Regions from separate parts of the Pseudescherichia sp. genome, predicted to be linked through region 1. Evidence: predicted binding sites of a transcription regulator. Region 1 holds the regulator's gene; the other holds the start of a gene.
What was found. Region 1 encodes PurR, which represses purine synthesis genes. Its sites were predicted from a motif close to CANGCAAACGTTTGCNTG; they were not measured.

Region 1 (7,575 bases):
TGAGATGTACCACCTTCGCGATGCGTCTCCGGTAAATACCCGTGAGTTACAGAGTGGCGATCTGGTCTTCTTCCGTACCCAAGGCCGGGGCACGGCCGATCACGTTGGCGTCTACGTCGGTAACGGTAAATTCATTCAGTCTCCGCGCAGCGGTCAGGATATTCAGATCACCTCCCTGAACGAAGACTACTGGCAGCGCCACTATGTGGGGGCACGCCGGGTAATGACCTCGAAAACCCTTCGTTAATTCAGCGTCCTGCCCTCCGTGGCAGGACACAACGTTCCCTTACTCTACCGCGTACTCACGTTCGGCCTGGCCGCGCCCTGACACCAGCACCAGCAGCAGTGCCAGCACCGCAATCAGCGCGCCGGTCACCGGTACTACGCTATACCCCAGTCCTCCCGAGATCACCGCGCCCCCCGCGGCAGCGCCCAGCGCATTACCGAGATTGAAAGCACCGATGTTGACGGATGATGACAGGCCTGGCGCCTCATGAGCCACGCGCATCACACGCATCTGCAGCGGTGGCACCACGGCAAAGGTCGCCGCACCCCAGATGACCATGCTCACCGCCGCACCCAGCTCGTTACGCGCCAGCAGCGGGATTGCCAGCATGATAACGATCAGCAGCAGGAAAAAGCCTTTTAGGGTGCCGGTTACAGAGCGATCCGCCAGCTTGCCGCCCAGGTAGTTGCCGATGGAGAAGCCCACCCCAATCAGGACCAGCATCGCGGTAACAAACAGCGGCGTAGCATGGGTAATCTCATGCAATACCGGGGCGATGTAGGTATAGAGCGTAAACATTGCCCCTGCGCCCAGCACGGTGGTCAGTAAAGCTGACAGCACCTGCGGACGCACCAGCACGGCCAGCTCTTTACGCACCTCCGGACGCTCTCCGGCGCTGCCTTTTGGCAGGGAGAAGAAGAGGCTCAGCATCGAGATCACGCCAAGGCCCGCGGTGGCGAGAAACGACATGCGCCAGCCGATGGTTTCACCCAGCCACGTTGCCGCCGGTACGCCGCCGATATTCGCGATGGTCAGCCCCATAAACATGGTGGCCACCGCGCTGGCCTGCTTCTCTTTCGGCACGACGCTGGCTGCCACGACCGACCCCAGGCCAAAGAAGGCACCGTGGTTAAGGCTGGTGATGATGCGCGAAAGCATCAGGGTGGTGTAGTCGGGAGAGAGTGCGGACAGCACGTTGCCCAGGGTAAAGATTGCCATCAGGAAGATCAGCGCGCTACGGCGAGCACGATGGGAGAGCAGCAGCGTCATCAGCGGCGCACCCACCATGACGCCAATGGCGTAGGCGCTGATGAGCATTCCCGCTGCCGGAATAGAGACATCTACTCCGCGGGCGATAGTTGGCAGCAGGCCCATCGGGGAGAACTCGGTGGTCCCGATGCCAAATGCCCCAATCGCCAGGGCCAGCAGGGGAAAGTTAATTTTCATATTTTGACTCCAGAATTGCCGTGTCGATCAGGCGACACTGTCACAGAAGTCAAAAGCATGACATTTATCACAAAAAAACAGAAGTTATCAAACTAACAAAAGTTTATTGCCATTTTGATAACAATTAACGCGGCGCCAGAGGGGATGCCGAAACAGAGGGAGAGGGCTCTCCCTCATGCTAAATCAATTTAACGCAGCGGTCAGCGCACCAGCAACAATCAGGCCCAGCACAACAACGGTCGTCATCAGGGAAAACTTCAGATCTGCACTCATCAATTTCTCTCCATTCTAATTACCCCACAAAAAGTGAGCTTGCGCATTTTTACACATTTATGGGCAAAAATCTTCTTTGATTTGGGGTGATATGCGTTTTAACGCTTCCCCTTTTCATCAAGATAAGACAAAATTCCACGCTAAATTTATTCGCGTACCGGCCATAGACCCCTCCTGACGTTCCGTGTCGTTTTCCCGGCGAATCGCATCCCCAAAAGTTGCGTGCAGGCTGAGTAGAGGCAAACGTTTACCTACACTATTTTCAGGAGCTTACGTCGTGGTTTGGAGTGACATTGAATGGCAACTATAAAAGACGTAGCGAAACGAGCAAACGTTTCCACCACAACCGTATCACATGTAATTAACAAAACGCGTTTTGTTGCAGAAGAGACGCGTAACGCAGTGTGGGCAGCCATTAAAGAGCTGCACTATTCACCCAGCGCCGTGGCTCGCAGCCTGAAGGTTAACCATACCAAATCGATTGGCCTGCTGGCGACCAGCAGCGAAGCGCCCTATTTTGCTGAGATTATCGAGGCAGTAGAGAAGAACTGTTTCCAGAAAGGCTACACCCTGATTTTGGGTAACGCCTGGAACAACCTCGAGAAGCAGCGTGCCTATCTGTCGATGATGGCGCAGAAGCGCGTCGATGGCCTGCTGGTAATGTGCTCTGAATACCCTGCCCCGCTGCTTAGCATGCTGGAGGAGTATCGCCATATCCCTATGGTGGTGATGGACTGGGGTGAGGCAAAAGCCGACTTCACCGACTCGGTCATCGATAATGCCTTTGAGGGTGGCTATATGGCTGGCCGCTACCTGGTCGAACGCGGCCACCGCGAAATCGGTGTGATCCCCGGCCCGCTCGAGCGTAATACCGGCGCAGGCCGCCTGGCCGGCTTTATGAAAGCGATGGAAGAGGCGCTGATTAACGTACCGGAAAACTGGATTGTGCAGGGCGACTTTGAACCTGAGTCCGGCTACCGCGCGATGCAGCAGATCCTCTCCCAGCCGCATCGCCCTACTGCCGTGTTCTGCGGCGGCGATGTGATGGCGATGGGCGCGCTCTGCGCCGTCGACGAGATGGGCCTGCGCGTGCCGCAGGATGTATCGCTGATTGGGTATGATAACGTGCGTAACGCTCGCTTCTTCACCCCTGCACTGACGACCATCCACCAGCCTAAAGATTCGCTGGGTGAAACCGCATTCAATATGCTGATGGACCGCATCGTCAACAAGCGTGAAGAGTCGCAGTCGATTGAGGTTCATCCCCGGCTGATCGAGCGCCGCTCGGTGGCCGACGGCCCCTTCCGCGACTATCGTCGTTAAGCATCCGCCGCCGATCAACGCCTCGGGAGCCGTTTACACTGGCTCCCGCAGCCACTCCCGATTAAGCGTTTCGCTATCCCCTAAATAGTCCAGCAGCCAGCCCAGCGCGGGCGAGTTATCATTTTGCTGCCAGGTCAGGCAGCAGGCCGCATCCGGAAACGGCTCCTCCAGCTGCAGCTCCACCCACTCACCGCGATCGAGCCACGGCCTGGCAAAATGGCCTGGCACCATGCCGATGCATAGCCCGGCGCTCAGGCACTCGGCGGAGGAGGTCCAGTCCGGCACCACCATTCGCCGCTGGTTGTCCAGCAGCCATGTGATGCGTTTGGGCAGTAGCCGGGAGGTATCCTCCCATACCAGTGACGGCCAGCCGCGCAGGAGATCGTCGCTCAGCGGGCCATCCATACCCGCCAGCGGGTGATGAGCGGCCACGACGCAGCGCCAGTTGAGCATGCCCATATCGCGAAAAGCAAAGCGCCCACCCACCGGTATGGCCTGGGTCGCACCGATAGCCAGCTCCACGCGCCCATCGGCCAGCGCATCCCAGACGCCGTTAAACACCTCTTTTTGCACCAGCAGCTCAACGTCTGAAAAATGACGATAGAAGTCGACAATCATCTGCCGGGTGCGCTCGGGCCGGACGATATTATCCACGGCGATAGCAAGCTGGCCACGCCAGCCGTTAGCTATCTGCTGGCACTGCTGTCGGGTGACCTGCATTTTTTTGATGACAGAACGCCCCTCCTGCAAAAACCAGCTTCCTGCCGGGGTTAACACCACGTCCCGGTGCCGTCGTTCAAACAGCGGCACGGCCAGCCACGCTTCAAGCTGTCGTACCGTGTAGCTGATGGCGGAGGGAACCCGGTGCAGCTCCTGAGCAGCGGCGCTAAAGCTTCCGGTACGAGCCACGGTATCTACGACGTCAAGGGAGTAATCTGACCACATATTCTGCCTGCAAAAAATTTGAATGCACTGCGCAAATATTACCGTTTCACAACCGGTAATGCACTGCCTACACTTTGCCGCTTTGTGATCTGCACTGTTTAACCTCTATCGTGAAAGAGAATAAGAAGGAAAGATGATGTTACCTGGTAAAGGATTTTTAGTCTGGCTAGCGGGATTGAGCGTGCTGGGCTTTCTGGCAACGGATATGTACCTGCCGGCGTTTACGGCTATTCAGCAGGATCTTAATACCCCTGCATCGGCAGTAAGTGCCAGCCTTAGCCTGTTTCTGGCCGGCTTTGCCCTTGCCCAGCTGATATGGGGCCCGCTCTCCGATCGCTTTGGCCGCAGGCTGGTCCTCCTCTGCGGGCTGGGACTGTTTGCTTTTGGCTGCATCGGCATGCTATGGGTGCGCGACGGCACCATGCTGCTGATACTGCGTTTTGTTCAGGCCGTGGGGGTATGTGCCGCCGCGGTCACCTGGCAGACGCTGGTAACGGACTACTATCCGGCTCAGCGGGTTAACCGTATTTTTGCCACTATTATGCCGCTGGTTGGGCTCTCCCCCGCCCTCGCGCCGCTGCTGGGAAGCTGGATCCTCGCCCACTCCCACTGGCAGAACATCTTTATGGTGCTGTTTGTTATCACGCTGCTGCTGATGCTGCCCGCACTTCGCCTTAAAAAACCGGTAAAAAAGTATCATCCGCAAACGACACCCGTTACCTTCGGGCTGCTGTTACGCTCTCGCTTTTACTGCGGAAACGTCACCATCTACGCCGCCTGCTCAGCCAGCTTTTTCGCCTGGCTTACCGGTTCGCCGTTTATTCTCAGTGCTCTGGGCTATGGCCCCGCGGCGATTGGCCTGAGCTATGTCCCGCAAACCATCGCTTTTCTGGTGGGAGGCTATGGCTGTCGGGCAGCCCTTCAGCGCTGGCAGGGGCCGCGTCTGCTGCCCTGGCTGCTGGCTGGCTATGCGCTGAGCGTGGTTGCCGTCTGGCTGGTGGCCTTCCTGCCACAGGTCTCATTGACGCTGCTGCTGGTTCCGTTCTGCGTGATGGCGATGGCTAACGGTGCAATCTATCCGATTGTGGTGGCCCAGGCGCTGAGCCCGTTTCCTCAGGGGGCGGGACGTGCAGCGGCGCTACAAAATACCCTCCAGCTGGGTCTCTGCTTTTTAGCCAGTCTGCTGGTCTCAACGCTCATCGCTACGCCTCTGCTTACCACAACCAGCGTTATGCTGCTGACTGTTTTGCTGGCCGGACTGGGCTATTGGGGACAAAAACAAGCAGCAAAATAATTAGTTAACTAACCATAATAGGTTGAACGACCCGTTTTTGCGGCCTATACTCATTTCGATAATTTTTATTAACAAAAATAAGTATGTTTTCACAGGCGCAGGATCGCGCCTGTTCTCCCACGGACGGCATTTTCGGCAAGGGCTATCTCCCTTCCTCTGTTCTACGTCGGATATCAAGCTCACGGCCCGTTCCGTGGGATTTCTCACAAACCATTAAAAGCGTCTACGCTGTTTGAAGGTTCTGATCACATAGGGTGATGGAGAAGCTATGAGTTCATCGTGTATAGAAGAAGTCAACATACAGAGCGATAACTGGTTCCGTATCGCAAACGAACTGTTAAGCCGCGCGGGCATCGCTATCAACGGCACTGCCCCATCGGATATCCGGGTAAAAAACCCCCGTTTTTTTAAGCGCGTCCTAAAAGAGGGCTCACTCGGGCTGGGCGAAAGCTATATGGACGGCTGGTGGGAGTGCGAACGGCTGGATATATTTTTTAGCAAGGTGCTTCGCGCCGGGCTGGAAAACCAGATGCCGCGCCACGTTAAAGATACGCTAAGGATTGCGGCGGCGCGGGTACTCAACCTGCAAAGCCAGAAACGCGCCTGGATAGTCGGTAAAGAGCATTACGATCTCGGCAACGATCTCTTCAGCCGCATGCTTGATCCCTATATGCAGTACTCTTGCGCTTACTGGAAAGAGGCGCAGACGCTGGAGGAGGCGCAGCAGGCAAAACTGCGGCTAATCTGCGAAAAATTGCAGCTGCAGCCCGGCATGCGTGTGCTGGATATTGGCTGCGGCTGGGGTGGTCTGGCGTACTTTATGGCCAAAAACTACGGCGTCAGCGTGACCGGGGTGACCATTTCAGCAGAGCAGCAAAAGATGGCCCAGGCGCGCTGCGAAGGGCTGGATGTAACTATTCTGCTCCAGGACTATCGCGATCTTAAGGATCAGTTTGACCGTGTCGTCTCCGTTGGCATGTTTGAGCACGTGGGGCCGAAAAACTATGCCACCTACTTTGAGGTGGTCGATCGCAACCTCCGGCCCGACGGACTGTTCCTGCTCCACACCATTGGTTCGAAAAAAACCGACCATCACGTAGACCCGTGGATAGATAAGTATATCTTCCCCAACGGATGCCTGCCGTCAGTGCGCCAGATTGCGAATGCCAGCGAGCCCCATTTTATCATGGAGGACTGGCATAACTTTGGCGCTGATTACGATACTACGCTGATGGCCTGGCACGAGCGTTTTCTGGCCGCATGGCCGGACATTGCCGATAACTACTCTGAACGCTTTAAGCGCATGTTCAGCTACTATCTGAACGCCTGCGCAGGTGCCTTTCGTGCCCGGGATATCCAGCTTTGGCAGGTCGTGTTCAGCCGCGGTGTCGAAAACGGCCTGCGCGTGGCGCGCTGACCGATGCTAATAAAAACCCCGGCAGGCCGGGGTTTTTTATTTAATTACTCTTCGCTGCCGCTGACCGAGGCGGCAATCATCGCCGCTTCACGGCTCGCCAGCACGCGCTCAACCGTATCCACAATGGCCTGGGTCTGCGGGTCGATCTCGATATTCACCTTATGCCCCAGCTTCTTATTGCCCAGCGTAGTGCGCTCCAGCGTTTCAGGGATCAGATGCACACAGAAACGCGTCGGCGTCACCTCACCCACCGTCAGGCTAATACCATCCACGCCAACATAGCCTTTATAAAGAATATATTTCATCAGGTTGGCGTCCTGAACTTTAAACCAGATTTGGCGGTTATTTTCTGAGGTCAGAATTTTCACCACCTCTGCGGTCGTAATAATATGCCCCGACATCAGATGGCCGCCGATCTCATCGCTAAACTTCGCCGCACGTTCAACGTTCACCTCGCCGCCTACGCTCAGTTCGCCCAGGTTGGTAATACGCAGCGTCTCTTTCATCAGGTCAAAGCTGACCAGCGGGCCATTGATGCTGGTGACGGTCAGACAGCAGCCGTTATGCGCCACAGACGCGCCGGTCTCCAGCCCCGGCAGCATCGACTCAGGCAGCTGGACGACGTGGGTGCGGAAGTTGGGTTTTTCATCAATGGACACGATTTTTGCCGTGCCCTGTACAATACCAGTAAACATGCCTACAACTCCTGTAACCATTAATTCGGCGCAAGCCGTTTTGATAATTGCACAATAACAGGTGGAAAAAGAGGTTGCCAGCGCTGCACCCGCCCAGGCTGTTTTTTCTCTGGCATATTCGCCGTTCCCCGTTACAATGGTCTGGCTATTTATCCTGCAATCTCTTCTTGCTGCC
Region 2 (7,575 bases), 240 kb from region 1:
GTGCACAACGGAGAGAATGACCACGCTCCATGCCAGCCACAGATGTAGGGAGCCTGCGAGATCGGCCTGGGCGCCCGCATCGGCCAGCGTCGCCGGGATCTCAAACAGGCCAAATACGCTGATGGGTTTACCGTCCGCGGTGGAAATCAGATAGCCGCTGATCACAATAGCGAACAGCAGCGCATAGAGGATGATATGTGCGCCAATGGCCGCGACATGGGTCAGCCGGGAGTAAGAGGTCAGCGCCTTGGGCGGCGGCGAGAGATGACGCCAGAGCAGGCGGATCACCAGCGCCATCATCAGCAACACGCCGATGCTTTTATGCAGCTCGGGGGCCTGATGATACCAGCCATCATAATAGCTCAGCGTGACCATCCACAGGCCTAGGGCAAACATGCCATAAACCACAATGGCAACCAGCCAGTGTAACGCGATAGAGACCGCGCCATAGCGGCGAGCAGAATTACGCAGTTGCATAAAGTTAACCGTGTTCAAATAAAGTTAACTTAAAATGGCCTGCAAAAAATATTAATGCAACTTAAAAATAACAAAAAGAGCAGCTATTTTATTTTATTCATTTTTTTTGATTTTATTTGACATATAATTGTCAATGATTTCGTTTTTCATTGCCCTTAAACGCCACTTTGCTGATGTTGCACGCTAAATGGCATCTTGACTCTCATTCAAAAAAACTGCGCTAAAATTAGAGTTTGTTAAAGTAATGTCAGCTTTTGTCAATATTACTTAATCGGCATAGAGTATATAAATAAGGTCTATTAACGCCAGCAACGTCCAGAAGGCAATATAGATCATCAAATGTTCACGAACATTTTCCGTCAACCAGGTAATTAGCCGGCGCATTATATCTCCAGGGACAATTAAGCGTTAACAGGCCCGCAAGGGGCCTTTTGCTTATCTTGCCATGAAACGTCGTAGCGAAAACGGGGTTAAATCAAACGTTGAGGGTTTACCCGCCGCAAAGTCAGCAGCAATTTCACCCAGAACCGAAGCAAACTTAAACCCGTGTCCGCTCAGACCGGTGACAACCAGCGTGCTGGCGCTCTCTGGCAGGGTATCGATGATAAAGTCCTCGTCCGGCGAGTTATCATAGGTGCAGGCAGCGCCATACAGGCAGCCGCCAATACCCGGAAGGCACTGACGCAGGAAGGGGAAGCACTCGGAGCCGTCGGTCGCCACGCGGCCAAAGGGCAGGCGCTCATCTTCGCTGCTGATAGGTTGTCCGCCGTTATGCCTGCCAATCTTAAGCGCATCGTCTTCTGCCGGGAAACCGTAGTACTGATCACCGTTGGCCAGCTCGCCGGTAAAGGCCGGGAAAGTGTTTTTACGGCTGTAGCGGCCATCGGCCTGATACCAGGCAAACACCTTGCGTACCGGCTGAATGGGCAGGGAAGGTAGCAGCTGCTTCACCCACGTCCCGGCGCTGACCAGCAGCTTCGTCCCCTGATACTCACCGTCGGCTGTTTCTACGGTCACGCCGTCATCATGGTGATGGATAGCCGTTACCGGACAGTTAAACAGCTGCGCGCAGCCAGCTTCCCGGGCAAGACGGATCCAGGTTTTTATCGCCAGCTCGCTCTTCAGCACGCCGGAGTTGGCCTCAAACAGGGCGATATAGTCATCAGGCACGCGAAATTCAGGCCAGCGCGCCATCAACGCGGCGGCATCAAGCTGCTCAACGTTAAGGTTGAACTGCTGCGCGCTTTGCGCAACGTTACGCAGAAAGTCAGAGTCGGCAGGACCGATATTAACAACGCCGCTGCGAATAAAGACCTCTTCGCCGCTCTCCGCTGCCAGCTGCTCCCACAGGGCCTGCGCCCGAAGCACCAGCGGGACATACTTCTCGCCTTCGCCATAGGCGTGGCGGATTAGCCGCGTATCGCCATGATGGCTGCCCTGCTGGTGGGGCGGCATATGGGCATCAGTCATCAGCACCTTTAGCCCTGCGCGGGTAGCATAATAGCCCGCTGCCGCGCCGACTGAACCGCTGCCGATTATAATGAGATCGTATTTCATAAGGCTCTCCTGACAAAAACTGTGCTCAGGAGAGTAATTAACCCGCCGACGTTATACAAGTTACAAATAAATAAGGCACCCTATGGGTGCCTTTCGGTTGAAAAATGAGCATTCATTAATGCCGCCTGTACTCGTTTTCCTGGTAGTCGCCAGATTCAATCTTGGCAATGCCGGCTTCTAAAATCGATATAAATTGACGAGCAACGTCGGTCGTTAACCACAGAGTCTGTCCGACCTCAGTGTCGTCACGGTCGGCGTGATTTGGGGTCTGGTAGTGCAGGCGCAGCATCAGCGCATCGTAACTGTCTACGGTGCTGATGTCCCACCCTACGAGCGGATGGGTTTGAATGACTTCATTATTTTTTACCATTTTAACCCCCTAAATGCGTGTTTAAAGACAACGACTCTTGAGGTTCAATGCGTGTTTATTGAAGCAACTTAAGTATATCAATAATTAAGGAGATTGTACTAATAAAAAAACAGGGGTCAGTTTTTCTGAAATTTCTTAGAATTTTTTGAACAAGAAAAGCTCAAATTACGGCTTATTTATTACGGGGATAAGCGGCACCATCAGAATAATGCCTAAAAGCGAAAAAAAGCCGGGGCGACCCGGCAAAAGCACAATAGGGTAACAACCATTAATCTTGTGTAAACCAGTCGTCAGCGCTCTCCCAGGTTTGCTGGAGGATCTCGCTAACGCGTTCTTTATCCCCTTTGCCACCGCCGAGAACCGACAGATTGTTGGCGGCTGCATAGCGGACAGTCACTTTGCCTTCGGTATCGGGATAGTCGCTCTGCAGACGGCGGGAGAGTTCGCTTGCCAGCGCGTCAATGGCGCCCGGCGGTAAAGGTGTTGTTTTAGCGATGGTCACTTCGATGCGCATGATTGCCCCCTGGATGATGCACTGTGTTTTTATACAGTATAGGCGAAGAACTTACAACAGGGGGCAGACTATTTTTTAGCGACGGATCCGCCAGTTAACCTGCTCACCTGCCAGGAAAGGGATCAGGGTGTCATCACTCAGAGCGATGCTTTCCGGCACCTGCTCCTCATCGCGTACCAGCTCCACATAGCCTTCGTTGACCGGCAGGCCATAGAAGCGCGGGCCGTTAAGCGAGCAGAAGGCTTCAAAGTGCGCCAGGGCGTTCATCTCTTCGAAGACGGTGGCATAGCTGGCTAGCGCCGTTGGCGCGTTGAAGCAGCCTGCGCAGCCGCAGCTGGTCTCTTTACGCAGGCGCGCATGCGGGGCGGAGTCGGTGCCAAGGAAAGCACGCTCGAAGCCGCTGGCGACCAGCTCGCGCAGCGCCTGCTGATGGACGTTACGCTTGAGGATCGGCAGGCAGTAGAGATGTGGGCGCACGCCGCCCACCAGCATATGGTTACGGTTGAACATCAGATGCTGCGGAGTGATGGTGGCCGCCAGCAGCTCGTTGCCCTCGCGCACGTAGTCGGCCGCATCTTTGGTGGTGATGTGCTCAAACACCACCTTCAGCGCTGGCAGGCGCTGACGCAGCGGCTCCATTACTGTCTCGATAAAACGTGCCTCGCGATCGAAAATATCGATCTCGGCGTGGGTGACTTCGCCATGTACCAGCAACGGCATACCCAGCGTCTGCATCCGTTCCAGCACAGGCATAATAGCGTCAATGCTGGTCACCCCGTGGCTGGAGTTAGTCGTAGCATTGGCGGGATAGAGCTTGGCAGCAGTAAAGACCCCTTCGCGAAAGCCGCGCTCGACCTCGTTGGGATCCAGCGAGTCGGTGAGGTAGCAGGTCATCAGCGGGGTAAAGTCGTGGCCTGCCGGGACGGCATCAAGGATGCGCTGGCGGTAGGCAAGAGCGGCATCAACGGTGGTCACCGGCGGTGCCAGGTTCGGCATTACGATAGCGCGGCCATAGGTTTCACTGGTGTAGGGCACGACAGTCTTCAACATATCGCCGTCGCGCAGATGTACGTGCCAGTCGTCAGGGCGGCGAATTTTTAAAACCTGGGGTTGTGCTGTCATGATAGTGCTCCGGCTAAAGTAAAGTCAGTGATGGCTGGTTTTATGCCGGGCACTAAGCATAGGCGTAAACGTTTTCGTTTGCACCTCTTTCCTGATTGCAGGGCAAAAAATGCTGACGGCCGCCCAATCAGTTAACGAACGGAATAACGATCTCGCCCGCTTTGATCTCCAGCCCTTTAGCATACTTTTTCGCCAGCGCTTCGCCTTTGCTGCTGTCCTCGCTCAGAACATACGCGGGTTGCTGGTTAAAGTAGTTCTGCAGGGTCTGGTTCAGATAGGGGAGCAGGGTTTGCACGACCGGCTGCATCTTCTGCGGCATCACCGAGGCGTCTACCACCTCCATCTGCTGAAGAAAAATCGCGCCTTTCTCTTTATTAAAGACCGGCAGCGCCTTGAGCTTCAGCTTGACGGTGGCTTGCTGGCTACCAAACAGCGAGTTCAGATCGAGCCCGGCATCCCCGGAGAGCGTCACTTTGTTAGGCTCTTCACGGCCAATGGCGCTGACCAGGTTATTTAGCACGATATGCGCATCCGCTACCCCCGGCAGGCCAATATCGCGGGAGAAGTTATTGTGTTTTTGCAGCGCCTGGTTGATCTCCTGCTCACTCACAGTGTATTGGGTGAGCTGGTTGCAGCCTGCCAGCAGCCCGCCTGCGATAAGGGCTGCGGCAAATAAAATCTTCTTCATGGGATCCCTCAATAGCTGTCCATAGATGCCATCGTGACATAAAGCAGTCTGGCGTGCCAGCGGGAGGCGTAACAGCAGAAAAGGCTGAAAGCGGTGGCGGAAACCTGCGCTTCCGCCGAACCAGGGGCTAAATCGCGATGGAAGAGAGGAGGTTAATTTGCGTCTGCTTGGCCATATTGTCGCGATAGTCAGCGACGCGCGTTGGCCAGACAATACCGGGCACAATCGTCAGGTTACGCAGCAGCGGGAAGAGGTGGATATCATCCTCAGAGAGCTCGCCGTTCACCGCGTTGGGCTGGACGATATGCTTATCCAGATCGCGCAGGTCGTCGCTGATTTTTTTTACCAGACCCGGCGTATGGGCCAGATGCTCGCTAAAGTCGCCGATAGCCGCCTCTTTTTTCTTGGTGAAGTAAGCGCGCGCTTCCGGCGTCGCAAACTCATCAAACGGCGCTTTGGCAAAGCGTGGGATCAGCAGGCGATTGGTGTACTCGTTGACCTTGCGCAGCCATGCCTCAATGGCTGGTTTACGTGCGCCGGTCAGCAGCGGTTCGCCATCGAGCTGGTCAACGTATTTCACAATGTCCAGACTCTCAGCCATGTAGCGGCTGTCATCTTTTTGCAGGATCGGCGCCATCTTCTGACCGATCATGCGGGTAGGCGTGGCCTCATCATCATTGAGCAATACGTTGAGTTCAACTGGCAGATTCTTCAGGCCGAAGATCATACGGGCTTTCAGGCAGTACGGGCAGTGGTCGTAAATATAGAGCTTCACGTTTCCCCTCCAGGTGATGGTTGTCCGTAACCACCAGTATGGAAGAGAAAAAAGCGCCTTTCAAATCAGGCCTCCGGCTCGAGTATCCCCGTCTGGGTATGGCGGGGGCTAAACTGCCACCAGAGCGCAAAGAGAGTGATGAGGCCAATAGCTGACAGCATCACCCACGGCAGTTCGGGCTGGCTGAAGGCTTTTCCGGCGTCAAACAGCCAGCCGCCCCCGGCATAGCCAAGGAAACCGCCGAAGGCGAGACCCAGGCGGCTAAAGCCCATATAGCTGCCCCGCGCCCTGGCGTCCGCCAACTCGGCGCTCAGGGTTTCGCGCGCCGGTTCGGCAATAATCGAGCCGATATAGAACGTGCAAATTAATGTAAAGAGCTGCTGCAGCGAGCTGACAAGGCCAATCGGCAGCAGGCTGAAGGTCATAAACAGCAGGCCAGCCATCAGACGCTGCTCCAGGCGGAAGCGCTTTTCGCTCCAGCGGGCGAGGGGGTAGAGCAGCGTCAGCGACAGGCTCGCCTCAATGGCATACATCCACTTCACCGCCGCCGGCGAGCCAGCGATGTCGTTAACCATGATCGGCAGCATCAGCATCACCTGCACGGCCAGCATGTAGTAGCCGGTTAAGGTGAGTACGTAGGTCACGAAGCGTTTGTCACGCATCACCCGGCTGAGTCCCTCCCGCACCGGCGTTTTCACCGTCGAGAGCTTCCAGGCCGGCAGCAGCCAGGCGTTGAAGGCGGCGCAGAGCACAAAGATCACCGCCCCGGTGGCGCACACCAGGCGGAAATCATACTGCAACAGCCAGCTGCCGAGCAGGGCGCCGATGACTGCCCCGGCGCTGTCCTGCATCATCAGCAATGAGAAGAAACGTCCGCGCAGGTGCGGGCGGATCAGCTTGACCACCAGCGCCGAGCGCGGCGGATCGAACAGGGTGCCGCCGAGGCCCGAGAGGATGCATGAGCTCCAGAGCAGCCACGGCTCCTGCGCCACGGCCATCGTGGCGAACCCAGCGGCCCGCATCAGCATACCGGTGACGATCATCGGTTTGGCGCCGAAGCGGTCGGCGATAGCACCCCCGAAGATCCCCAGCCCCTGCTGGATAAGCTGGCGCAGGCCAAGGGCAATGCCCACCATCAGGGCCGCCCAGCCGAGCTGGTCAACAAAGCGAATGGAGATAAGCGGGAAGACAACAAAAAAACCCAGCACAACCAGCATATTATCGATGAGCAGGAAATATTTACCCAGGCGCCTGGCCTGCGATACGCGGGACATCTCCCCTCCTGGGAATGTCAAAATAGTTACCCTGCTATTTTGCGTGGTTGCTGGCCGTTTTCCCACCGCTGCGGCGACGATATTTTTTTATCAAAGCAACGCTTTGATTGATGCTCTTTATCGTAATAGTGGCCTGGCGCAGGTATAGTTATCCGCAGGGGTAACAAGTCGTATTGACAGGAGTGGTGATGAATGTTCGGCTATCGTAACAACGTTCCAAAAGCGCGCTTGACGACGGACCGGCTGGTGGTGCGTTTAGTGCATGAGCGCGATGCATGGCGTCTGGCAGACTACTACGCAGAAAACCGCCAGTTTTTAAAACCCTGGGAGCCAATACGCGATGAGAGCCACTGCTATCCTTCCGGCTGGCAGGCGCGTCTCAGCATGATTAACGAATTTCATAAGCAGGGAAGCGCCTTCTACTTTGCGCTGTTCGATCCCGACGAAAAAGAGATCATGGGCGTCGCCAACTTCTCCAACGTGGTGCGCGGCTCGTTTCACGCCTGCTATCTGGGCTACTCTATCGGACAGAAGTGGCAGGGGCAGGGGCTGATGTTTGAGGCGCTGACCGCCGCCATCCGCTATATGCAGCGCACCCAGCATATCCACCGCATTATGGCCAACTACATGCCGCACAACCAGCGCAGCGGCGGCCTGCTGGCGCGGCTGGGCTTTGAAAAAGAGGGCTATGCCAAAGCCTATCTGCTGATCGACGGCGAGTGGCGCGATCATGTGCTGACGGCGCTGACCACCCAGGAGTGGACCGCAGGCCGCAATTAAGGAAAGAAGAAAATGAAA

Region 2: the regulator PurR is predicted to act here: its motif matches at 4,102-4,119, upstream of pyrC (dihydroorotase).

The regions. Positions count from the first base shown of each region.
Region 1 covers NZ_DAMBWA010000005.1:261,804-269,378, reverse strand. The annotation lists gene RTX96_RS09855 (NlpC/P60 family protein) at 1-247, shown strand, start outside; gene RTX96_RS09850 (MFS transporter) at 287-1,453, opposite strand; gene RTX96_RS09845 (YnhF family membrane protein) at 1,637-1,726, opposite strand; gene purR (HTH-type transcriptional repressor PurR) at 2,024-3,049, shown strand; gene punR (DNA-binding transcriptional activator PunR) at 3,083-3,994, opposite strand; gene punC (purine nucleoside transporter PunC) at 4,131-5,288, shown strand; gene cfa (cyclopropane fatty acyl phospholipid synthase) at 5,557-6,705, shown strand; gene RTX96_RS09820 (riboflavin synthase subunit alpha) at 6,750-7,400, opposite strand.
Region 2 covers NZ_DAMBWA010000005.1:21,095-28,669, forward strand. The annotation lists gene RTX96_RS08510 (cytochrome b) at 1-477, opposite strand, end outside; gene RTX96_RS08515 (YceO family protein) at 745-861, opposite strand; gene solA (N-methyl-L-tryptophan oxidase) at 913-2,034, opposite strand; gene bssS (biofilm formation regulator BssS) at 2,150-2,404, opposite strand; gene dinI (DNA damage-inducible protein I) at 2,673-2,918, opposite strand; gene pyrC (dihydroorotase) at 2,994-4,040, opposite strand; gene RTX96_RS08540 (lipoprotein) at 4,168-4,728, opposite strand; gene grxB (glutaredoxin 2) at 4,856-5,503, opposite strand; gene mdtH (multidrug efflux MFS transporter MdtH) at 5,569-6,777, opposite strand; gene rimJ (ribosomal protein S5-alanine N-acetyltransferase) at 6,970-7,557, shown strand; gene RTX96_RS08560 (YceH family protein) at 7,570-7,575, shown strand, end outside.